DNA from 2 places in the Rhizobium sp. 007 genome. Region 2 is predicted to be linked to the other one. Evidence: predicted binding sites of a transcription regulator. Region 2 holds the regulator's gene; the other holds the start of a gene.
The links. Region 2 encodes LexA, which represses DNA repair genes until DNA is damaged. Its sites were predicted from a motif close to TGTTCNNNNTGTGTTCNG; they were not measured.

Region 1: ISN39_RS06395 (ImuA family protein) is a predicted target of LexA. The motif match lies at 3,208-3,225, and genes of this name have one in related genera.

Annotation. Positions count from the first base shown of each region.
Region 1 is NZ_CP064187.1:1,277,627-1,285,352, reverse strand. Features, by position in the region: gene ISN39_RS06420 (4-hydroxyphenylacetate 3-hydroxylase N-terminal domain-containing protein) at 1-137, opposite strand, end outside; gene ISN39_RS06415 (flavin reductase family protein) at 148-672, opposite strand; gene ISN39_RS06410 (GntR family transcriptional regulator) at 759-1,457, opposite strand; partial or broken gene ISN39_RS06405 (OB-fold nucleic acid binding domain-containing protein) at 1,596-2,278, opposite strand; partial or broken gene ISN39_RS37840 (DNA polymerase Y family protein) at 2,316-2,498, opposite strand; gene ISN39_RS06395 (ImuA family protein) at 2,419-3,159, opposite strand; partial or broken gene dinB (DNA polymerase IV) at 3,622-4,721, shown strand; gene ISN39_RS06380 (flagellin) at 6,097-7,726, opposite strand, start outside.
Region 2 is NZ_CP064187.1:1,496,204-1,503,929, reverse strand. Features, by position in the region: gene kdsA (3-deoxy-8-phosphooctulonate synthase) at 1-810, opposite strand, end outside; gene ISN39_RS07610 (VOC family protein) at 807-1,685, opposite strand; gene lexA (transcriptional repressor LexA) at 1,891-2,607, shown strand; gene gltA (citrate synthase) at 3,549-4,838, shown strand; gene lpxB (lipid-A-disaccharide synthase) at 4,865-6,028, opposite strand; gene ISN39_RS07590 (LpxI family protein) at 6,028-6,906, opposite strand; gene lpxA (acyl-ACP--UDP-N-acetylglucosamine O-acyltransferase) at 6,909-7,726, opposite strand, start outside; gene fabZ (3-hydroxyacyl-ACP dehydratase FabZ) at 7,724-7,726, opposite strand, start outside.

The DNA of each region.
Region 1 (7,726 bases), 220 kb from region 2:
TCGTAGAGCCGCGCCACTGATTGTATGGATTGGCAAAAGGCCGGATGGATCGTGACATCGTCGGCGCGCTTTCCGTTGATGAGCACGTGCCTGCCATCCCGCAGGGTTTCGATATGCTCTGAACCCGTTTTCAACATGTCATCCCCCTCAATAGTGCATGGCTAGTGGCCAGGACGCTTCGTTGTGCCTCTCACTTTCTAGCGCGGCATATCGGCCCTTGCTGAACACGAGCGGCCGGCGGTCCCAAAACGATTGGAATGATGTCACTCTGCCAATGAACAGCAGATGGTCGCCACCGTCATGGGCAGCCCAAGGCGCGCAGTGGAACACTGCTGCAGCTCCTGGAAGGACGATACCATGCCCGACTATCGTCTCGCAGGCGATCCCTTCCCATTTGTTGGAAAGCGGCTTGGAAAATCGGCTCGACAAATCCGCCTGGTTCTCAGACAACACGTTGATCGCGTAGCCCTCCGCCTCCGCCCACTGGGAAAGGCTGGCGGCCCGGCGATCAATGGAGAAAAGGATCAGCGGCGGGTTGAGCGACAGCGAGTTGAACGAACTGATCGTGACGCCGAGTTTTTCCGCGCCGATCGTGCTGGTGACCACGCATACCCCAGTCGGGAACTGCCCTAAAGCCTGCCTGAATGAACGCACGTCCATGACCGGTTCCATGGCTTCCCCCGATGTCGATTTGATCTATCTGATTGCCAATCCTGTAATTTCTGCGTTCTTTGCTAACCTGGCCGCAAGCTGCGAGCCTATACCACCGCGCGCGAGCCGGGCGACCAGTCGCCGAGTGTAGGTGCCCGCAATGCTGCCAAAGTCCGAGCCAAATGCACCCCGACCGCCGCGGCGGCCTCGTCCGCTTGAGAGGTCCGAATAGCCTGCGCTATTGCCCGATGCTCCGACAGCACCTCGTCAACGCGGCTGCCGACAGAGATCGCATGGACCCCCATTCGAACCTGTCTATCGCGAAGGCTCTCATAGAAGGTCGCCAGAACAGGATTGCCCGCAGCCCTCACGATCGCCCGGTGAAATTCTCGGTCGCTTTCGATGAACGCGACGCGATCGTTTCGGACCTTCTCCTGCTGAGCGATCAGGCGGTCCAACTCAGCGGCCAAGTCCACCCCGAAGCGGCTTGCCTGCTGTGCGCACCATTCCTCGACTAGGCCGCGTGCCTGCATGATCGCGTCAACCTCAATCTCGGTGATCGGCGCGATATATGCCCCCTTCTTGGGCAAAATCCGCAATAAGCCATCGGCCTCCAGTCGCAGAAACGCCTCCCTGACCGGGGTTCGCGAGACGCCTGTTTCCCGACAGACCTGCGCCTCTGTAAGGAACGTCGTCTCATGGCGCGGCAGTGTCAGCACATGCTGCTTCAGCCAGGCATAAACGACATCCTGCGCTGCATCACCTCGCTGGAGCGCGGCAGCGCCGCTGGCTGAATTGGTTGTCATAAGCATGTTGCATACAAGATGCGTATAACAAAGTCAAGCGCATTTCGACGATGACTCCTTTGACAGGAATGGCCGCTCTGGGCCGAACCCGGCCTTCCAACCAACACGTTCGAATTATGCCGAGCTTTCAATGTTGGATTACCGGAAATCTCGGGCTTTAGGGAATGGGGCTCGGCATAGTATCGGGCTCGGGATAAATACCCTTATGCCGAGTTCGGCATAATGGAACGAATATGTCACGAGGCCTCGCCGCAGCCCGGTCTCGGGAATCCGCAGCTCCCGGCGAGCCGTGCGCAAATTCGTCACCGCGCCCGGTCGTCAACCGGAATTCCATGTCGCGCTCGGCAAGACCGGAAAGATCGCCTGAGAGGTCGAACAACTGCTGAGCGACAAGATGCACGACCTCCCCTTCCCGTTGAATGCGGCCGTTGATTGCCATCATCGACGCTCCGAGAAACGACGCGTCGACGCCGCTCGAACAGACTCGGCCAGAACACGACGTTCGCCGGACCGGTCTCGTCTTCAATCGTCATGAACATGACGCCTTTGGCGGACCCAGGCTTTTGACGGACGAGGACGAGCCCCGCCGTCATCAGCCAACGGCCGTCACGCGCATTCATCGCCCATATGGCATCCCGGCGCTGGAGCCCAAGAGAGGGTAGGAAAGCATCGGCTTGGGTAAGCTGTACGAGCGCTTCGGTTGGAACGTTTGACCGTCGCCAGACGTCATCGACGGATTCGAACGACGAGTTCATCCTCGCAGCGACGATCCGCGCGGCGTCGGCAACGGCCAATCCCTTGACCAGACGCATCCCGAGCCTGTCGCGGAAAGTTCGCCGACGGTATGGAAACCCAATGTGCCGCCGGCATACCGACATGGACGCCGACCTTCCTCGCAGCGGCGTCGGCAGCAGAGACCCAGCGCTTGGAACCGCTGCGCGCGATGACCGCGATCGCTTGGTCAACGGGAATGGACGGATCGGCCCGCCTGATCCTGTCCGTTGGCAAATCCGGTAGAAAGATCGATACGACCCGCGGCATCACACGCTCCAACTGTAAACTCTGCGCGCTCGCCCGCCTTCACTCTCATCAGCTCGAGGAACCACCGTGCTCGACCAACGCCGGGAACCGGGAGCTCTTCTGACGGCATCACACTCACTCTCCAGCGTGTCGTCGACGCCGTCGGCTGGCCGAAGTCGCTCGCCTCGGTCTGCCGCCGCCATCGTCGAACGACGAGTCCCATCGATCCGGACTTTTCGGCCGCGAGCTGCAACCGTCGCGAGGCCGTCATCGGCAGGCGGACGAGTTCGGCGACAACCGCTCCGAGCCCGCGGAACGACAGAGCTTCCTCCACGGACGCGAGGACATCCTCCTCCTTCTCGGCCTCAACGAAGACGACCCGGTTCGGATGAAGACCGGCTTGCGCCAGGGCCGGGAAAAAGAGGTCAGGCCTTGTAAGGCACCAGATCACCTTGCCCTTCGTTCGCGCGGCGATCCCGGCTGCGAGCAGCGCGTCAGTCCCTGCCCCGCCACCGGCGAACTCGTGGATCGCCCCAAAGGACAGCCCACCACCAGGCAGGTGGTCATCAATCTCGCGGACGCCGAACGGTAAGGTCTGCCTTCGCCGCGCCGGATTGCTTTCGAGATGCGATATGCGTTCTCGAAGTTCGGTGATGACAGGGTTTGCGCGCACTTGCGCCATCGGTAGCCTTCGCCAAAATCAGGGTTCCATCTCGTCCAAAAGCGAGTATGTTCTACATTTGTTCCTTTCCGGAATTCGAGTCAACGGGCGCGTGTCGGGTGGATTTGTGTAAACACCTCATCCGCAGCGGCACCGAGCCAGCGATCCATAAGGGAATTCAATGCAGTAGCCGCAGGCGATCCACAGGGCGTATGATATCTTACGGATGAGAAAAAATTCCTGCGTTGACGCAACATTGCGAGACTATCGGGACGCCGTAATCACCATCGAATGCGATGCCTGTGATCGGAGAAGCGATCTTGATCGGAAGGTTCTGGTCAAGCAGTATGGGGCCAACCTGTCTTTCCGGCAGCTTCGACGTCGGCTCACCGTCGGTTGCTCTCGTATGAACAGCACCGATGGCATCGATCGCTGCCAGGCTTGCTTTCCCTGCCTCGACGCGGACGCGGATGCGGATGTCCCATGAGTGACCATCTCGAGAGCCGTTCTACTGAGCGTCCGCGCAAGATCATCCATATCGACATGGATGCCTTCTACGCTTCTGTGAGCAGCGCGACAACCCGGAGCTTTGCGGTCGACCCGTCGCTGTCGGTGGTTCGGAAGCACGCGGTGTGGTGGCGGCTGCAAGCTATGAGGCCCGCAAGTTCGGCGTCCACTCAGCAATGCCTTCGGTGACGGCCAAGCGCAAATGTCCCGACCTGATCTTCGTGAGGCCGCGCTTCGACGTCTACAAGGCCGTATCTGCCCAGATCAGGGAAATCTTCGCCGAATACACGCCTTTGGTCGAGCCGCTGTCTCTCGATGAAGCCTACCTCGACGTGACCGAGAACTTGAAGGGAATGGAGATCGCGTCCGAGATCGCCCTCGAAATCCGGGCGAAGATCAAGGCGGCAACCGGGCTGAACGCTTCTGCCGGTATCTCGTACAACAAGTTCCTGGCCAAGCTGGCGAGCGACCTGAACAAGCCGAACGGCCAGGCGGTCATCACGCCGAAAAACGGAGCGGCCTTTGTCGCGGGTCTCCCCGTCAAGAAATTCCACGGCGTCGGGCCGGCGACCGCCGAGAAGATGCACCGCCTTGGCATCGAAACAGGAGCTGATCTGCGGGAGAAGGACATCGAGTTCCTGGTCAGGCATTTCGGCAAGTCCGGCCCGTACTTCTATGGCATCGCCCGCGGCACCGACGAAAGACAGGTCAAGCCAGACCGGGTGCGAAAATCCGTCGGCGCGGAAGACACCTTCGCTGCGGACATCCACGCCTACGACCCAGCAGTGGACGGTTTGAAGCCGTTAGTCGCTAAGGTCTGGCGTCACTGTGAGGCAAACAGCATCACGGGCAAGACCGTCACACTCAAGGTCAAGTACGCCGACTTCACGCAGATCACCCGCGCCAGGACGCTTGGTCGAACGTTCCGATCCGCAGAGGAAATCGAGGAGACAGTTTGCGTCCTGCTGGAATCCGTCTTTCCGACCCGGAAAGGGATACGCCTCCTCGGTGTGACGCTCTCCTCGCTGGAGCACCAGGCCGACATGGGTTTCGAGCAACTGGCACTGAAGCTGTGACAAATCTCAGCATAGTGCCGTTGGCCCGCCTCCTTCGTCGTTACCAGGCGGTACGGGCAGTACCCAGCGCGAACGTAAGCATGGACGATACATGAGCGACGTGGGTTTTCACCGATACGACACAGTTCCCTGGACAGCTGAGTTTGTGCTGTGCCAGGTGTTTCAGCAGTTCCTCGACATTGCGATTCTCGGTAAGCGGGAATGTAAAGGTCATCCAAGTTCCTCCAAACAGCAGACTTCGCCAGCCATTTAAGGTTGGAATTCTTTCGCACCGCAACAAGAATTTTTAAACAGAATAATTAAAATCGATTAGAATTTGAATTCAAGATTTTAAAATCGATTTAAGAACTCATGGACCTGAGAAGACCAACTCAGCCGCACCATGGTCGCGGCGTCGGCGGGCATCTAATTCGGCTGCACAAAGACCTTTCTCCACTGCTTGTCGGTGAGAGCGAACCTGTCGCCGCTGCGATCAATGCGAGCCAGGATGTCGGTGAGGAACTTCCGCTGCCATCCATTCAGATCGTGGCGGCGTTGAGCGTCTCGACGAAATTATAGATTTCCTCGCGAGCTGAGATGTCCGTCCATTTCGACGAAAGCATGGACAGCATCAGATCGGACTTGCTGAGCTTGGCCGGCGTCGTTCGCCCTGATAAAAATCCCGAGTACTCTGTCGTAGTCTTGGTTTGCCTCGGTGTAATAACTGACGATCTTCTCGACCCAGATCATCTGGTAGAGGCGTTCCAGATTCCGTTTTACCGTCTCTTTGACAGTCCAGTTTTTGGTTTCCGGCATTCTAGCGCGTCACGAACTCGGCGAAGGCTTTCCGCTCGCCGTAGTTCAGGGTTTCGCCAACCTTGATCCACAAGTTAGCCGGCCCGGATTGAGGTGGACTTTCGAAGAGCTCGAAACCGTATGCGTGCTCTATGTCGTCCTCGCTCTCCTCGTTCTTGGGAATCTGAGCCGGATCGACAAGAAGGTCGAGATAGAGCTTCTTCTTCTGCCAGGCGTCTGGACTATCCCAGCACTTAGTTTCGCTTTGACTGTGAATGAACCGCGTAGACCGATCAGGAGAGATGTAAGGCGCTGCTGCCCGTCTAGTATAAGCGTTAGCTTCCCTCCGGACACGTCTGCGTTCTCATTGTGGACCTCTCCGTACCGGAAATTTTCCGAGAACTTATAGATTTGCCAGTGCAGCTCATTCTCCGGAGCAACGTTCCAGAAAAGAAACGAGCTGATCGGATAGCCCTTCATCAAGGAGTCGAAGAGGGTCAGCATGTGATCCGGCCCCCAAGGAAGCCTGACGTATCAGAGGGGCATCAAGAGCCTTATCGCGACGCTCGTGGACGCCCGACTGCGCGCAGGTGACGAATCGTTACGCAAACAGGCTCAATAGGGCTTGCGGCGTTCCATTGGCTATCGAAAGCGATTGAATTGCTAGTTGCTGCTGCGTCTGAAGTGCAGTCAGCCTGGACGATTCCTCCTCCATGTTGGCATCGACGAGGCGACCGATGCCGGAGGACAGATTGTCAAGCAAAGTCTCCGCGAAAGCGGACTGCTTCTCCAGTCTGTTCTTCAGTACGCCAAGTGCCGCCGTCCCATTGGTTACCCTCGCCAGCATGGCGTCGACGCTGTAGAGGAAGGAATTTACCGAGTCCGGATACTTTTCGATATCGATGTCCATCACACCATTCATGGGGATCGGTTCGACATTCACCGTCATATTGGTGAATCCAATCTGCGTCCTGCCACCATTCAACCGATCATCCAAGGGATCGGACCTTACAAGAATCGAAGAGCCATTGGCTTCGATAATCGTGTTCGGCCGGGTGATCAGCGCGTTCAGAATAGTGGCCATGTCATCGGCCGTGTTTATCCAACCATCCGTCGTCCCGAGGATGGTGTTCACCGTATTCCGATCGATCGTATGGGTTTCGGTCGCCTCGCTGTTGATCCCGAACGTGAAATCGATGGAGACGTCCCGGTATATTTTGAATGGCGTGAAATTCAGAGTGAATGATGAACCGAGCGATCCGTAGGTGTTCAGATTGGTCAGGCTCCCGGCGGCAACGGTCGAACTGAAGTTGCTGATCTGCACCTGCGAGCCGTTCAGGAGTGACTGTTCAGTGGTCGAAATCGTGTATCGCACGGGATCAGGATAAGGCGGTGCGTTCAATGGGTCGTGCCACACTGGTGACGCATAGACCAATGACCCAATGCCCTTCGCTGCAAACGCGGCATTGAGCATTTGAGCCATCTCGGTCGCGTTGTGGATCGCTCCGCCCAGCGAACTCACCATCGCAGAGTCGATCGTGATATCGGTCGCGGTAATCCCTGGGTGAAGCGGTGCCGCGAGACCTTGGGCCAGGTTGTCTCCATCGATGGTGAGGTCGAAGCTAATCTTGTCACCTGCGCCGAAGGATATGGGAGTCGGCGCCTCGGTTCCCGAGATAACGGTAAACGGAAGGTTCTCGTGACTGATCGCCGGCAGGCCTGGCAGCGTATAGTAAGACAAGTAGTCATTGATGATGTCCGGCGTGTAAGGGTCGCCGTAGGGGCGAATGCCGCCGATCGTCTTTGGACTGCGCGGGTCGCCCTGTAACATGCCGTCGCCTTCCTTGTTAAAAAGGGAGGTGTTGATTTGGTCGAACAACGTCATACCGACCATGACAGACCCGCCGGCGTTTCTAATGAATGACGATGGCAACTTGGCAGATCGATCCGCCGGCATCGCCTCGTAGAGATCGTGTATATCTGTGTCGAGAAAGTTCACCCCATTGAACGAGGCCGAGGCCGCGATACTTTGAGTTGACGCGGCGAGTTGCGAAATCTCGTCCTGGATTTTCGACTTATCGACTCCGGCCTCCGTCGCAGTCACGAGCTTGGCCCGGATGTCGGACAATACCCATGTCGTTTGCGACATTGCCTCATACGCCACGTCAACTACGCTCATACCAACATCGAGCACATCCCTGACCACAGAGACAGCCGACTTGTCGGACCGC
Region 2 (7,726 bases):
CTTTTCCAGAAGCCGCGGCATGTCGTTCAAATACACCATGTTTGGGCCGTCGCAGGGGGCATTGTCCGGATCCTGGTGGGTCTCGATGAAGACACCTGCAACTCCGACCGCAACTGCCGCCCGCGCCAGCGTCTCGACGAACTGGCGCTCCCCGCCCGACGTCGTGCCCTGGCCGCCGGGCTGTTGTACGGAATGGGTCGCATCGAAAATGACCGGAGCCCCCATGGCCGCCATGATCGGCAACGAGCGCATGTCCGAGACCAGCGTATTGTAACCGAAGGACGCGCCACGCTCACAAAGCAGAACATTCGAATTGCCGCTCTGATTTAGCTTGGCGAGAACATTCTTCATGTCCCAGGGAGCGAGAAACTGGCCCTTCTTGACGTTGATGACACGGCCGGTCTTCGCGGCTGCGACAAGCAGGTCCGTCTGACGGGAGAGGAAGGCCGGGATCTGCAGAACGTCCACGACCTCGGCGACCAGCGCGCATTGCTCTTCCGAATGGATATCTGTCAGAACCGGAATGCCGAGTTCCTTCTTGAGGTCGGCGAAGACTTCCAAGCCCTTCTCTAGACCGATACCGCGTTTGCTCGACAGCGAAGAGCGGTTCGCCTTGTCGAAGGAGGTCTTGTAAACGAGCCCGATGCCGAGCTTGCCGCAAAGCTCCTTGAGCGTGCCCGCAACCATGAAGGCATGGTCGCGGCTCTCCATTTCGCATGCGCCGGCGATCAGCGACAGCCTGCCACTGTTTGAAAATACGACGCGGCCGGCACCTTCGCCGACTGCGACTTCGGAATTCGTATTGCTCATCGGATCTCCTCGAAGGCGAAGATCGCACCTTGGCCGGGCGCAGGCTTCACCAGGACTCTGTTGTTCTTGCGTGTATAGGGCATCCCGTTATCAGCCAAAAGCGCTTCTGTCACGGCAAGATCGGTGGTGCGGAAAACGACAGCGCTGCCTCTTAGCCCCTTATCCACGGATAACGGCACCGAATCGAAATAAGCCTCCATCCCTTCCGGCGACAGAAGACTGATCCTGGCATTCGCTGCCGCGATCGCCACGCCAAACGGTGTCCGCTCGATTTCCGTCGTAGACACGGCCAACTGAAGGAACGAGCCGAAGGCTTCAGGCTCGGGCGCGCTTAGCACCATCTCCGAGATACCGGTTGCACCGTTCGCATGCTTTTCCAGCGCGCTCCGATCGGCCGGAAAGGCGTTGATGCGCTGGCAGTCAAAGAGGAAGAAATCCGGCACCCGAAGATCGGCGGCAAAGGCAAGCTTGAAAGTGCCTGTCGATTGCGACCCGTCCGGCATCTTGATCAGGCGCGAAAACTCCAACATGGCGCCGCCGCTCTTTCTCGCACGAACGAAATGAGCATGGTCGGCGTCCGCGTCCTCCGTGCTGAATGCGGCCGCAGAGAATCCGTCATTGCCGCACCGGAAACGAAAGGCCTGGTCGCGCGCCACAAAGACGTTTCCGTGCCGCACTGATTCTTCACATTCTTTCGCGCTCGCGACACCAAGCGGCTCGAGATAGGTCTTGTCGGCGAAAAAAACGCAAGCATTCACCGTGCCGAAAGGATGACGGCCCTCGGCGGCAACCGTGAACCCCAATCGTCCCAGCCGCTCCCGCGCGAGATCGATGTTGGTGACCGGTAGAACAAGATGATCCAACGGATGCAGCATGGCGTCAGGTCTCCATTTAATGTGCTGAAGATGTGTGCCGCTATGTGGTCAATGCAAGCTGAAAGCGCTGATCCGGCAAACAAAAGTTTCCAAAAATGAACGCAGTTGAGACGAAGTTTTACGAAAATTTAGGTACTTGCGGAACACATATGGAACATATAGTGTCCGTTCTGGCTTTGTTTCACGAATTTGGGGTTAAACTTCGATGCTGACACGCAAACAACAGGAGCTTCTCCTCTTCATTCATGAGCGTATGAAGGAATCCGGCGTTCCGCCATCGTTCGACGAAATGAAGGATGCGCTGGATCTCGCGTCCAAATCCGGCATCCACCGGCTGATTACCGCTTTGGAAGAGCGCGGTTTCATTCGTCGCCTACCGAATCGCGCCCGCGCGCTTGAAGTGATCAAGCTGCCGGAAGCCTACAGCCCGAGCATCCAGCCCCGCCGCGGCTTTTCGCCGAGCGTCATCGAGGGCAGCCTCGGCAAGCCGCAGCCTGCTGCCGCCGCGCCGAAGCCGGCGAACGAAGACAATACCAGCTCCATTTCGGTTCCCGTCATGGGCCGTATTGCGGCAGGCGTGCCGATCTCGGCGATCCAGAACAACACGCACGACATCAACGTTCCGGCCGATATGCTCGGCTCCGGCGAACACTACGCGCTTGAGGTCAAGGGCGATTCGATGATCGATGCTGGCATCTTCGATGGCGACACGGTCATCATCCGCAACACCAACACCGCCAATCCCGGCGACATTGTCGTGGCACTGGTCGATGACGAGGAAGCGACGCTGAAGCGGTTCCGACGCAAGGGTGCGTCCATCGCGCTGGAAGCGGCGAACCCCGCCTACGAGACGCGCATCTTTGGACCGGATCGCGTAAAGGTTCAGGGTAAGCTCGTCGGCCTTATCCGCCGCTACCATTGACCGGCAGCGCGTCGCCGGCAAAGGCGACGGCGCGCCACTCATAGGCGTGGCGGCTCTAGGGGCGATCGAGTTTCTCGAAGGCGGTTGTCCAAAGCACGGTACGGCGCCGGTTTTCCGCAAGGTTTCATTCGCGAAATGCACTGCGCCGCATCGGCAGGCGCCGAACCGCAGCCTTGCCAGCGTGACGACGATGTCCGCGGCATCGCAAGCCGGGCGTGGCACCGTTCCGCATCGCATTTCTTGCCTCTTCCTGCTGCTCCGGTGAAAATTTCGCTTTCCCTCCGTCTTTCGCGGGTCGCAGCGCCCTCACGGCTGCGATCGGTCAAAGCCAAAGCGCTGAGCGCAACGTTCGTGCCGGACGCAAACCAGATCGCCGCCCCAAGCCCGAAAAAACCGTCGCAAAGCGCAGGCGTGTGCCCTGAGCGGCTCCTTAGCTTGCCATTTGCAGGCCGAAAGCCTTGGGTATGCAGCCACAATGACTGATCGGTGGCTACGGGACTGAACGGTGGCTATTGACGGGCGAGAGCTCTGCTTTTGCCAAAGGCTTCTTCCCGCATTCCAAAAGCGCAAGCCGGGAAGCGCGCACACTGCTTGTCCGCGACATCTGCTGAAGCGGAAATGCGCAGCTCGGCCGTTTTCAACTCCGGCATGCACCCAGCCCGCTGACACCCTATGAATACAACCAGAATGCAGCCCTGAGGGCGTTTCAGCAACAATAATCGATTGAAAAAAGTCCAAAAAATTGGATTGCAAAAGCCGAATTAAATCATTGGCTTCCGCTATGCGCCTCCGGCATCGCAGGAGTGTCTAAAAGTTGATACTGCGATGCACAAAATGGCGCCACGGTAACTTGGCATTGGCGCCGTGATCATATAGCTATCGGAGAGGACGCTTAACCCTATGGCGCTTTTATGGCGCCGCCGCCAGTTTGGAGGATCAGCATGACGGATCAAAGCGCAACAATCAAAATCGGCGACAAAACCGCCAATCTTTCCGTGAAAAGCGGAACGATCGGTCCGGATGTCATCGATATTGGTGCACTCTATAAAAACACCGGTTCCTTCACGTACGATCCTGGTTTCACCTCGACCGCTTCCTGTGAATCGAAGATCACCTATATCGACGGCGATGAAGGCATTCTGCTGCATCGCGGCTACCCGATCGAACAGCTTGCCGAACATGGCGACTTCCTGGAAGTCTGCTATCTGCTGCTTTACGGCGAATTGCCGACGGCTGCCCAGAAGAAGGATTTCGACTACCGCGTCACGCATCACACCATGGTGCACGAGCAGATGTCTCGCTTCTTCACCGGCTTCCGCCGCGACGCCCATCCGATGGCCGTCATGTGCGGCTGTGTCGGCGCTCTGTCTGCCTTCTACCACGACTCGACAGACATCACCGATCCGCATCAGCGCATGGTCGCAAGCCTGCGCATGATAGCCAAGATGCCGACTATCGCGGCCATGGCCTACAAGTACTATATCGGCCAGCCGTTCGTTTATCCGAAGAACGATCTCGACTACGCCTCGAACTTCCTGCGCATGTGCTTCGCGGTACCGTGCGAAGAATATGTCGTGAACCCGGTCCTCTCGCGCGCCATGGACCGTATCTTCATCCTGCACGCCGATCACGAGCAGAACGCCTCGACCTCGACGGTTCGCCTCGCCGGCTCTTCGGGCGCCAACCCGTTCGCATGCATCGCGGCCGGCATTGCCTGCCTTTGGGGCCCGGCTCATGGCGGTGCCAACGAGGCGGCGCTCAACATGCTTTCGGAAATCGGCTCGGTCGAGCGCATTCCGGAATATATCGCCCGCGCCAAGGACAAGAATGACCCGTTCCGCCTCATGGGCTTCGGTCACCGTGTCTACAAGAACTACGATCCGCGCGCCAAGATCATGCAGAAGACGACGCACGAGGTTCTCGCCGAACTCGGTCACAAGGACGATCCGCTTCTCGAAGTCGCGATGGAGCTGGAACGCATCGCGCTGACCGACGAATACTTCATCGAAAAGAAGCTCTACCCGAACATCGACTTCTATTCCGGCATCACGCTGAAGGCGCTGGGCTTCCCCACGACGATGTTCACGGTGCTCTTTGCGTTGGCCCGCACGGTCGGCTGGATCGCCCAGTGGAACGAGATGATCGAGGATCCACAGCAGCGCATCGGCCGTCCGCGCCAGCTCTATATCGGCGAACCGCTGCGCGACTACGTTCCGGTTTCGAAGCGCTAAGCCGCTTCCGCCCGAAAAAAACCCGGTCAGAGACGGCCGGGTTTTTTCTTGTCCAGAATGTCGAGAACGATATCCGCCGCTTTCTCGCCCGGCGGCTTTTCCGTCTGCATGCGCTGCCAGACAAGGTCGAAACCTTCGAGCATTGCGCGCCGCTGGAGCGTGTCGCTGGAAAGGCGTTCCATCCAGCGCGCCAGGCTCGCGCCACGAACGACCTCGTTGATGTATTCCGGGACGACGGCATAGTCGGCGATCAGATTAGGGATTGCTCCCGTCCACGTCTTGATGCGCCGCGTCATCATAGTGATGATCCAGTCTGTCTTATAGACTGAGACTGTCGGCACGCCTGTAAGTGCAAGCTCGAGGATGACAGTCCCCGAGGCAGCCATTGCCGCATCGGCCTCCGCGAAAGCCCGCCATTTCTGTTCATTGCCAGTCAGGATCTCCGGTTTCGTTTCCCAGTCCTTCACGAGGTTGCGAACCATCGATTCCCTGCGGCTGACGGTCGGCATGAGAACCCGCATTGTGCCACCGCGGGCGACGAGCTCATTGACAGCATCGCGAAAATAGGGAAGCAGCTTTGTGATCTCCGACGAGCGCGAGCCCGGGAGCAGCATGATCGTTTTCCGGCCCTCCGCGACGGTCTTGAGCTTTTCTGCCCGGCCGCGCCTGGCGGCAATCAAATCCGCATCCGCCGTCAGCCGGTGGCCGACATAGGTCGTCTGCGGTCCGCCGAGCTGCTCCATCACCGCGGGCTCGAATGGCAGAACGGCCAGCACATGGTCGACATAAGCGAGCATCTGCTGGGCGCGATATTCCTTCCACGCCCAAACGCTGGGACAGACATAATTGACGACCGGGAGTTCCGGCAGGGCTTCGCGAACACGTTTGGCAACGCGATGGGTGAAATCCGGGCTGTCGATGACGATCAGAATATCGGGCTTTGCCGCAATGATTGCAGCCGTCGTCTGCCTGATGCGGGCGACAAGCTTCGGCAAGTTTCCAAGCACCTGTGTGACGCCCATAATCGAAAGCTCGGAGAAGTCGAAGAGCGACTTCAGCCCCTGTGCCTCCAGCGCGTCGCCGCCGACGCCGACAAGTTCAATCCCGGCATGCCTGCGCTTCAGTGCAGCCACGAGATCGGCGCCGAGAAGGTCTCCGGAAACCTCGCCTGCCACGATCGCGATCTTCATCACAGCCCCCATGACGGTAGGCCGCGATCGAGCCCGCAGACAAAAAGCCCGGCTTCGTCGGCTGCCTTGATAACAGCCTGGCGATCCAGCACGAGAGCACGTCCCGCCTCGATTGCAATTCCCGCCAAGCCCGCCGCCTTGGCATTCGTCACCGTGGAGAGGCCGATCGACGGAAGGTCGGCGCGGACATCCTGCTGCGGCTTGCAGAGCTTGACCAGCACGCCACGGCGGCGCGGCGATATACGCCCGGCGCTACGCAGCGATGCGACGCGCTCAAGCATTCCGTCGGTCCCTTCCGCGCCTTCGAGCGCCACGATGCGTCCGCCGACGGAGACTGCGCCCTGCCCGACATCGAGCGCACCAAGCGCTTCGGCGGCTGCTGCCGCCTTCAGGATATCGATCTTGTCGTCATTCCCCGGCGACATGACGCCGATCGGCCCGACAGCCGCCAGCAGGTCGGGGGCAATATCCTGCGCGCCGACGACGCGCCGGCCGTCGTCTTCGATGAGCTTGATGACCATCTGCAACACCGTATCGTCGCCGCCCGAAAGCAGCGTACGCACCACACCCGGCATCTTTGCGACCGTCCGCCAGGTTGGCCTCACTTCCCGCCATTCGGGGCGACGGCGAACGCCGCCAGACATGACGACGCGGGTGATGTTGTTGCGCTTGAAAATTTCTGCCAGCGCCGACAAATCACCGACGCCGATGACTGCATGGTCATAGTCCTCCCATGACCGGTCAAGTTCACCCTTCAGCGAAATCACGAATGGATCCTCGCCGGCTGCCCGCGCCGCCTCGGCGACATAAGACGGCAGAAGACCGTTTCCCGCAATGATCGCCAGACGGCCTTTGTCGGTATCACCGGCGGGAGACAAGGTCAGCCTTTCTGTCCTCGCGTCGGCGATGACAGCGCGCGGTCGCTTTCCGCGGCAATGAAATCGAGGATATGCATCACCGGCTCGCAATCGGCATATTCGTCGCGGATCGCTGCCGCGTTGTCGCGGATCGAACCTGATCCTTCAAAAATCGCCTTGTAAGCCCGCCGCACCGTATGGATGACAGCGCGATCAATCCCGGCCCGCGTCATGCCGACAACGTTGAGACCGCCCAGCAAACCGGGATTTCCATTGAGCATCCCATACGGAATGACATCGTAGCTGACAGCCGAAAGGCCGCCGACGAAGGCCTGGCGGCCGACACGCGTGAACTGATGCACGGCCGATCCGCCGCCGAGAATGACCCGATCCTCGATCGTCACATGCCCGGCGAGCATGACATTGTTCGACATGATGACGTGATTGCCGACACGGCAGTCATGGGCGACATGAGAATTGGCGAGAAACAGGTTGTTGTCGCCGACGATTGTCTTGCCGCCGAAATCTGCGGTGCCGGTATTCATCGTCACGCCTTCGCGGATGGTGCAATTCTCGCCCACCGTCAGCGTCGTCTCCTCGCCGCCATGGTGCACGCTCTGGGGGTCGCCGCCGATGACCGCCATCGGGAAAATCCGGGTGCCTTTGCCGATCTCGGTTCTGCCGGTCACCACGACATGCGCCAGCAGTTCGGCATTGTCATGAAGAACAACCTTCGGACCGACATGGCAAAACGGACCGACGGTCACGCCTTCGCCGATGACCGCGCCATCCTCGACAACGGCCATGGCATGGATGCGGGCGCTCCCTGCGATCGTGCTCA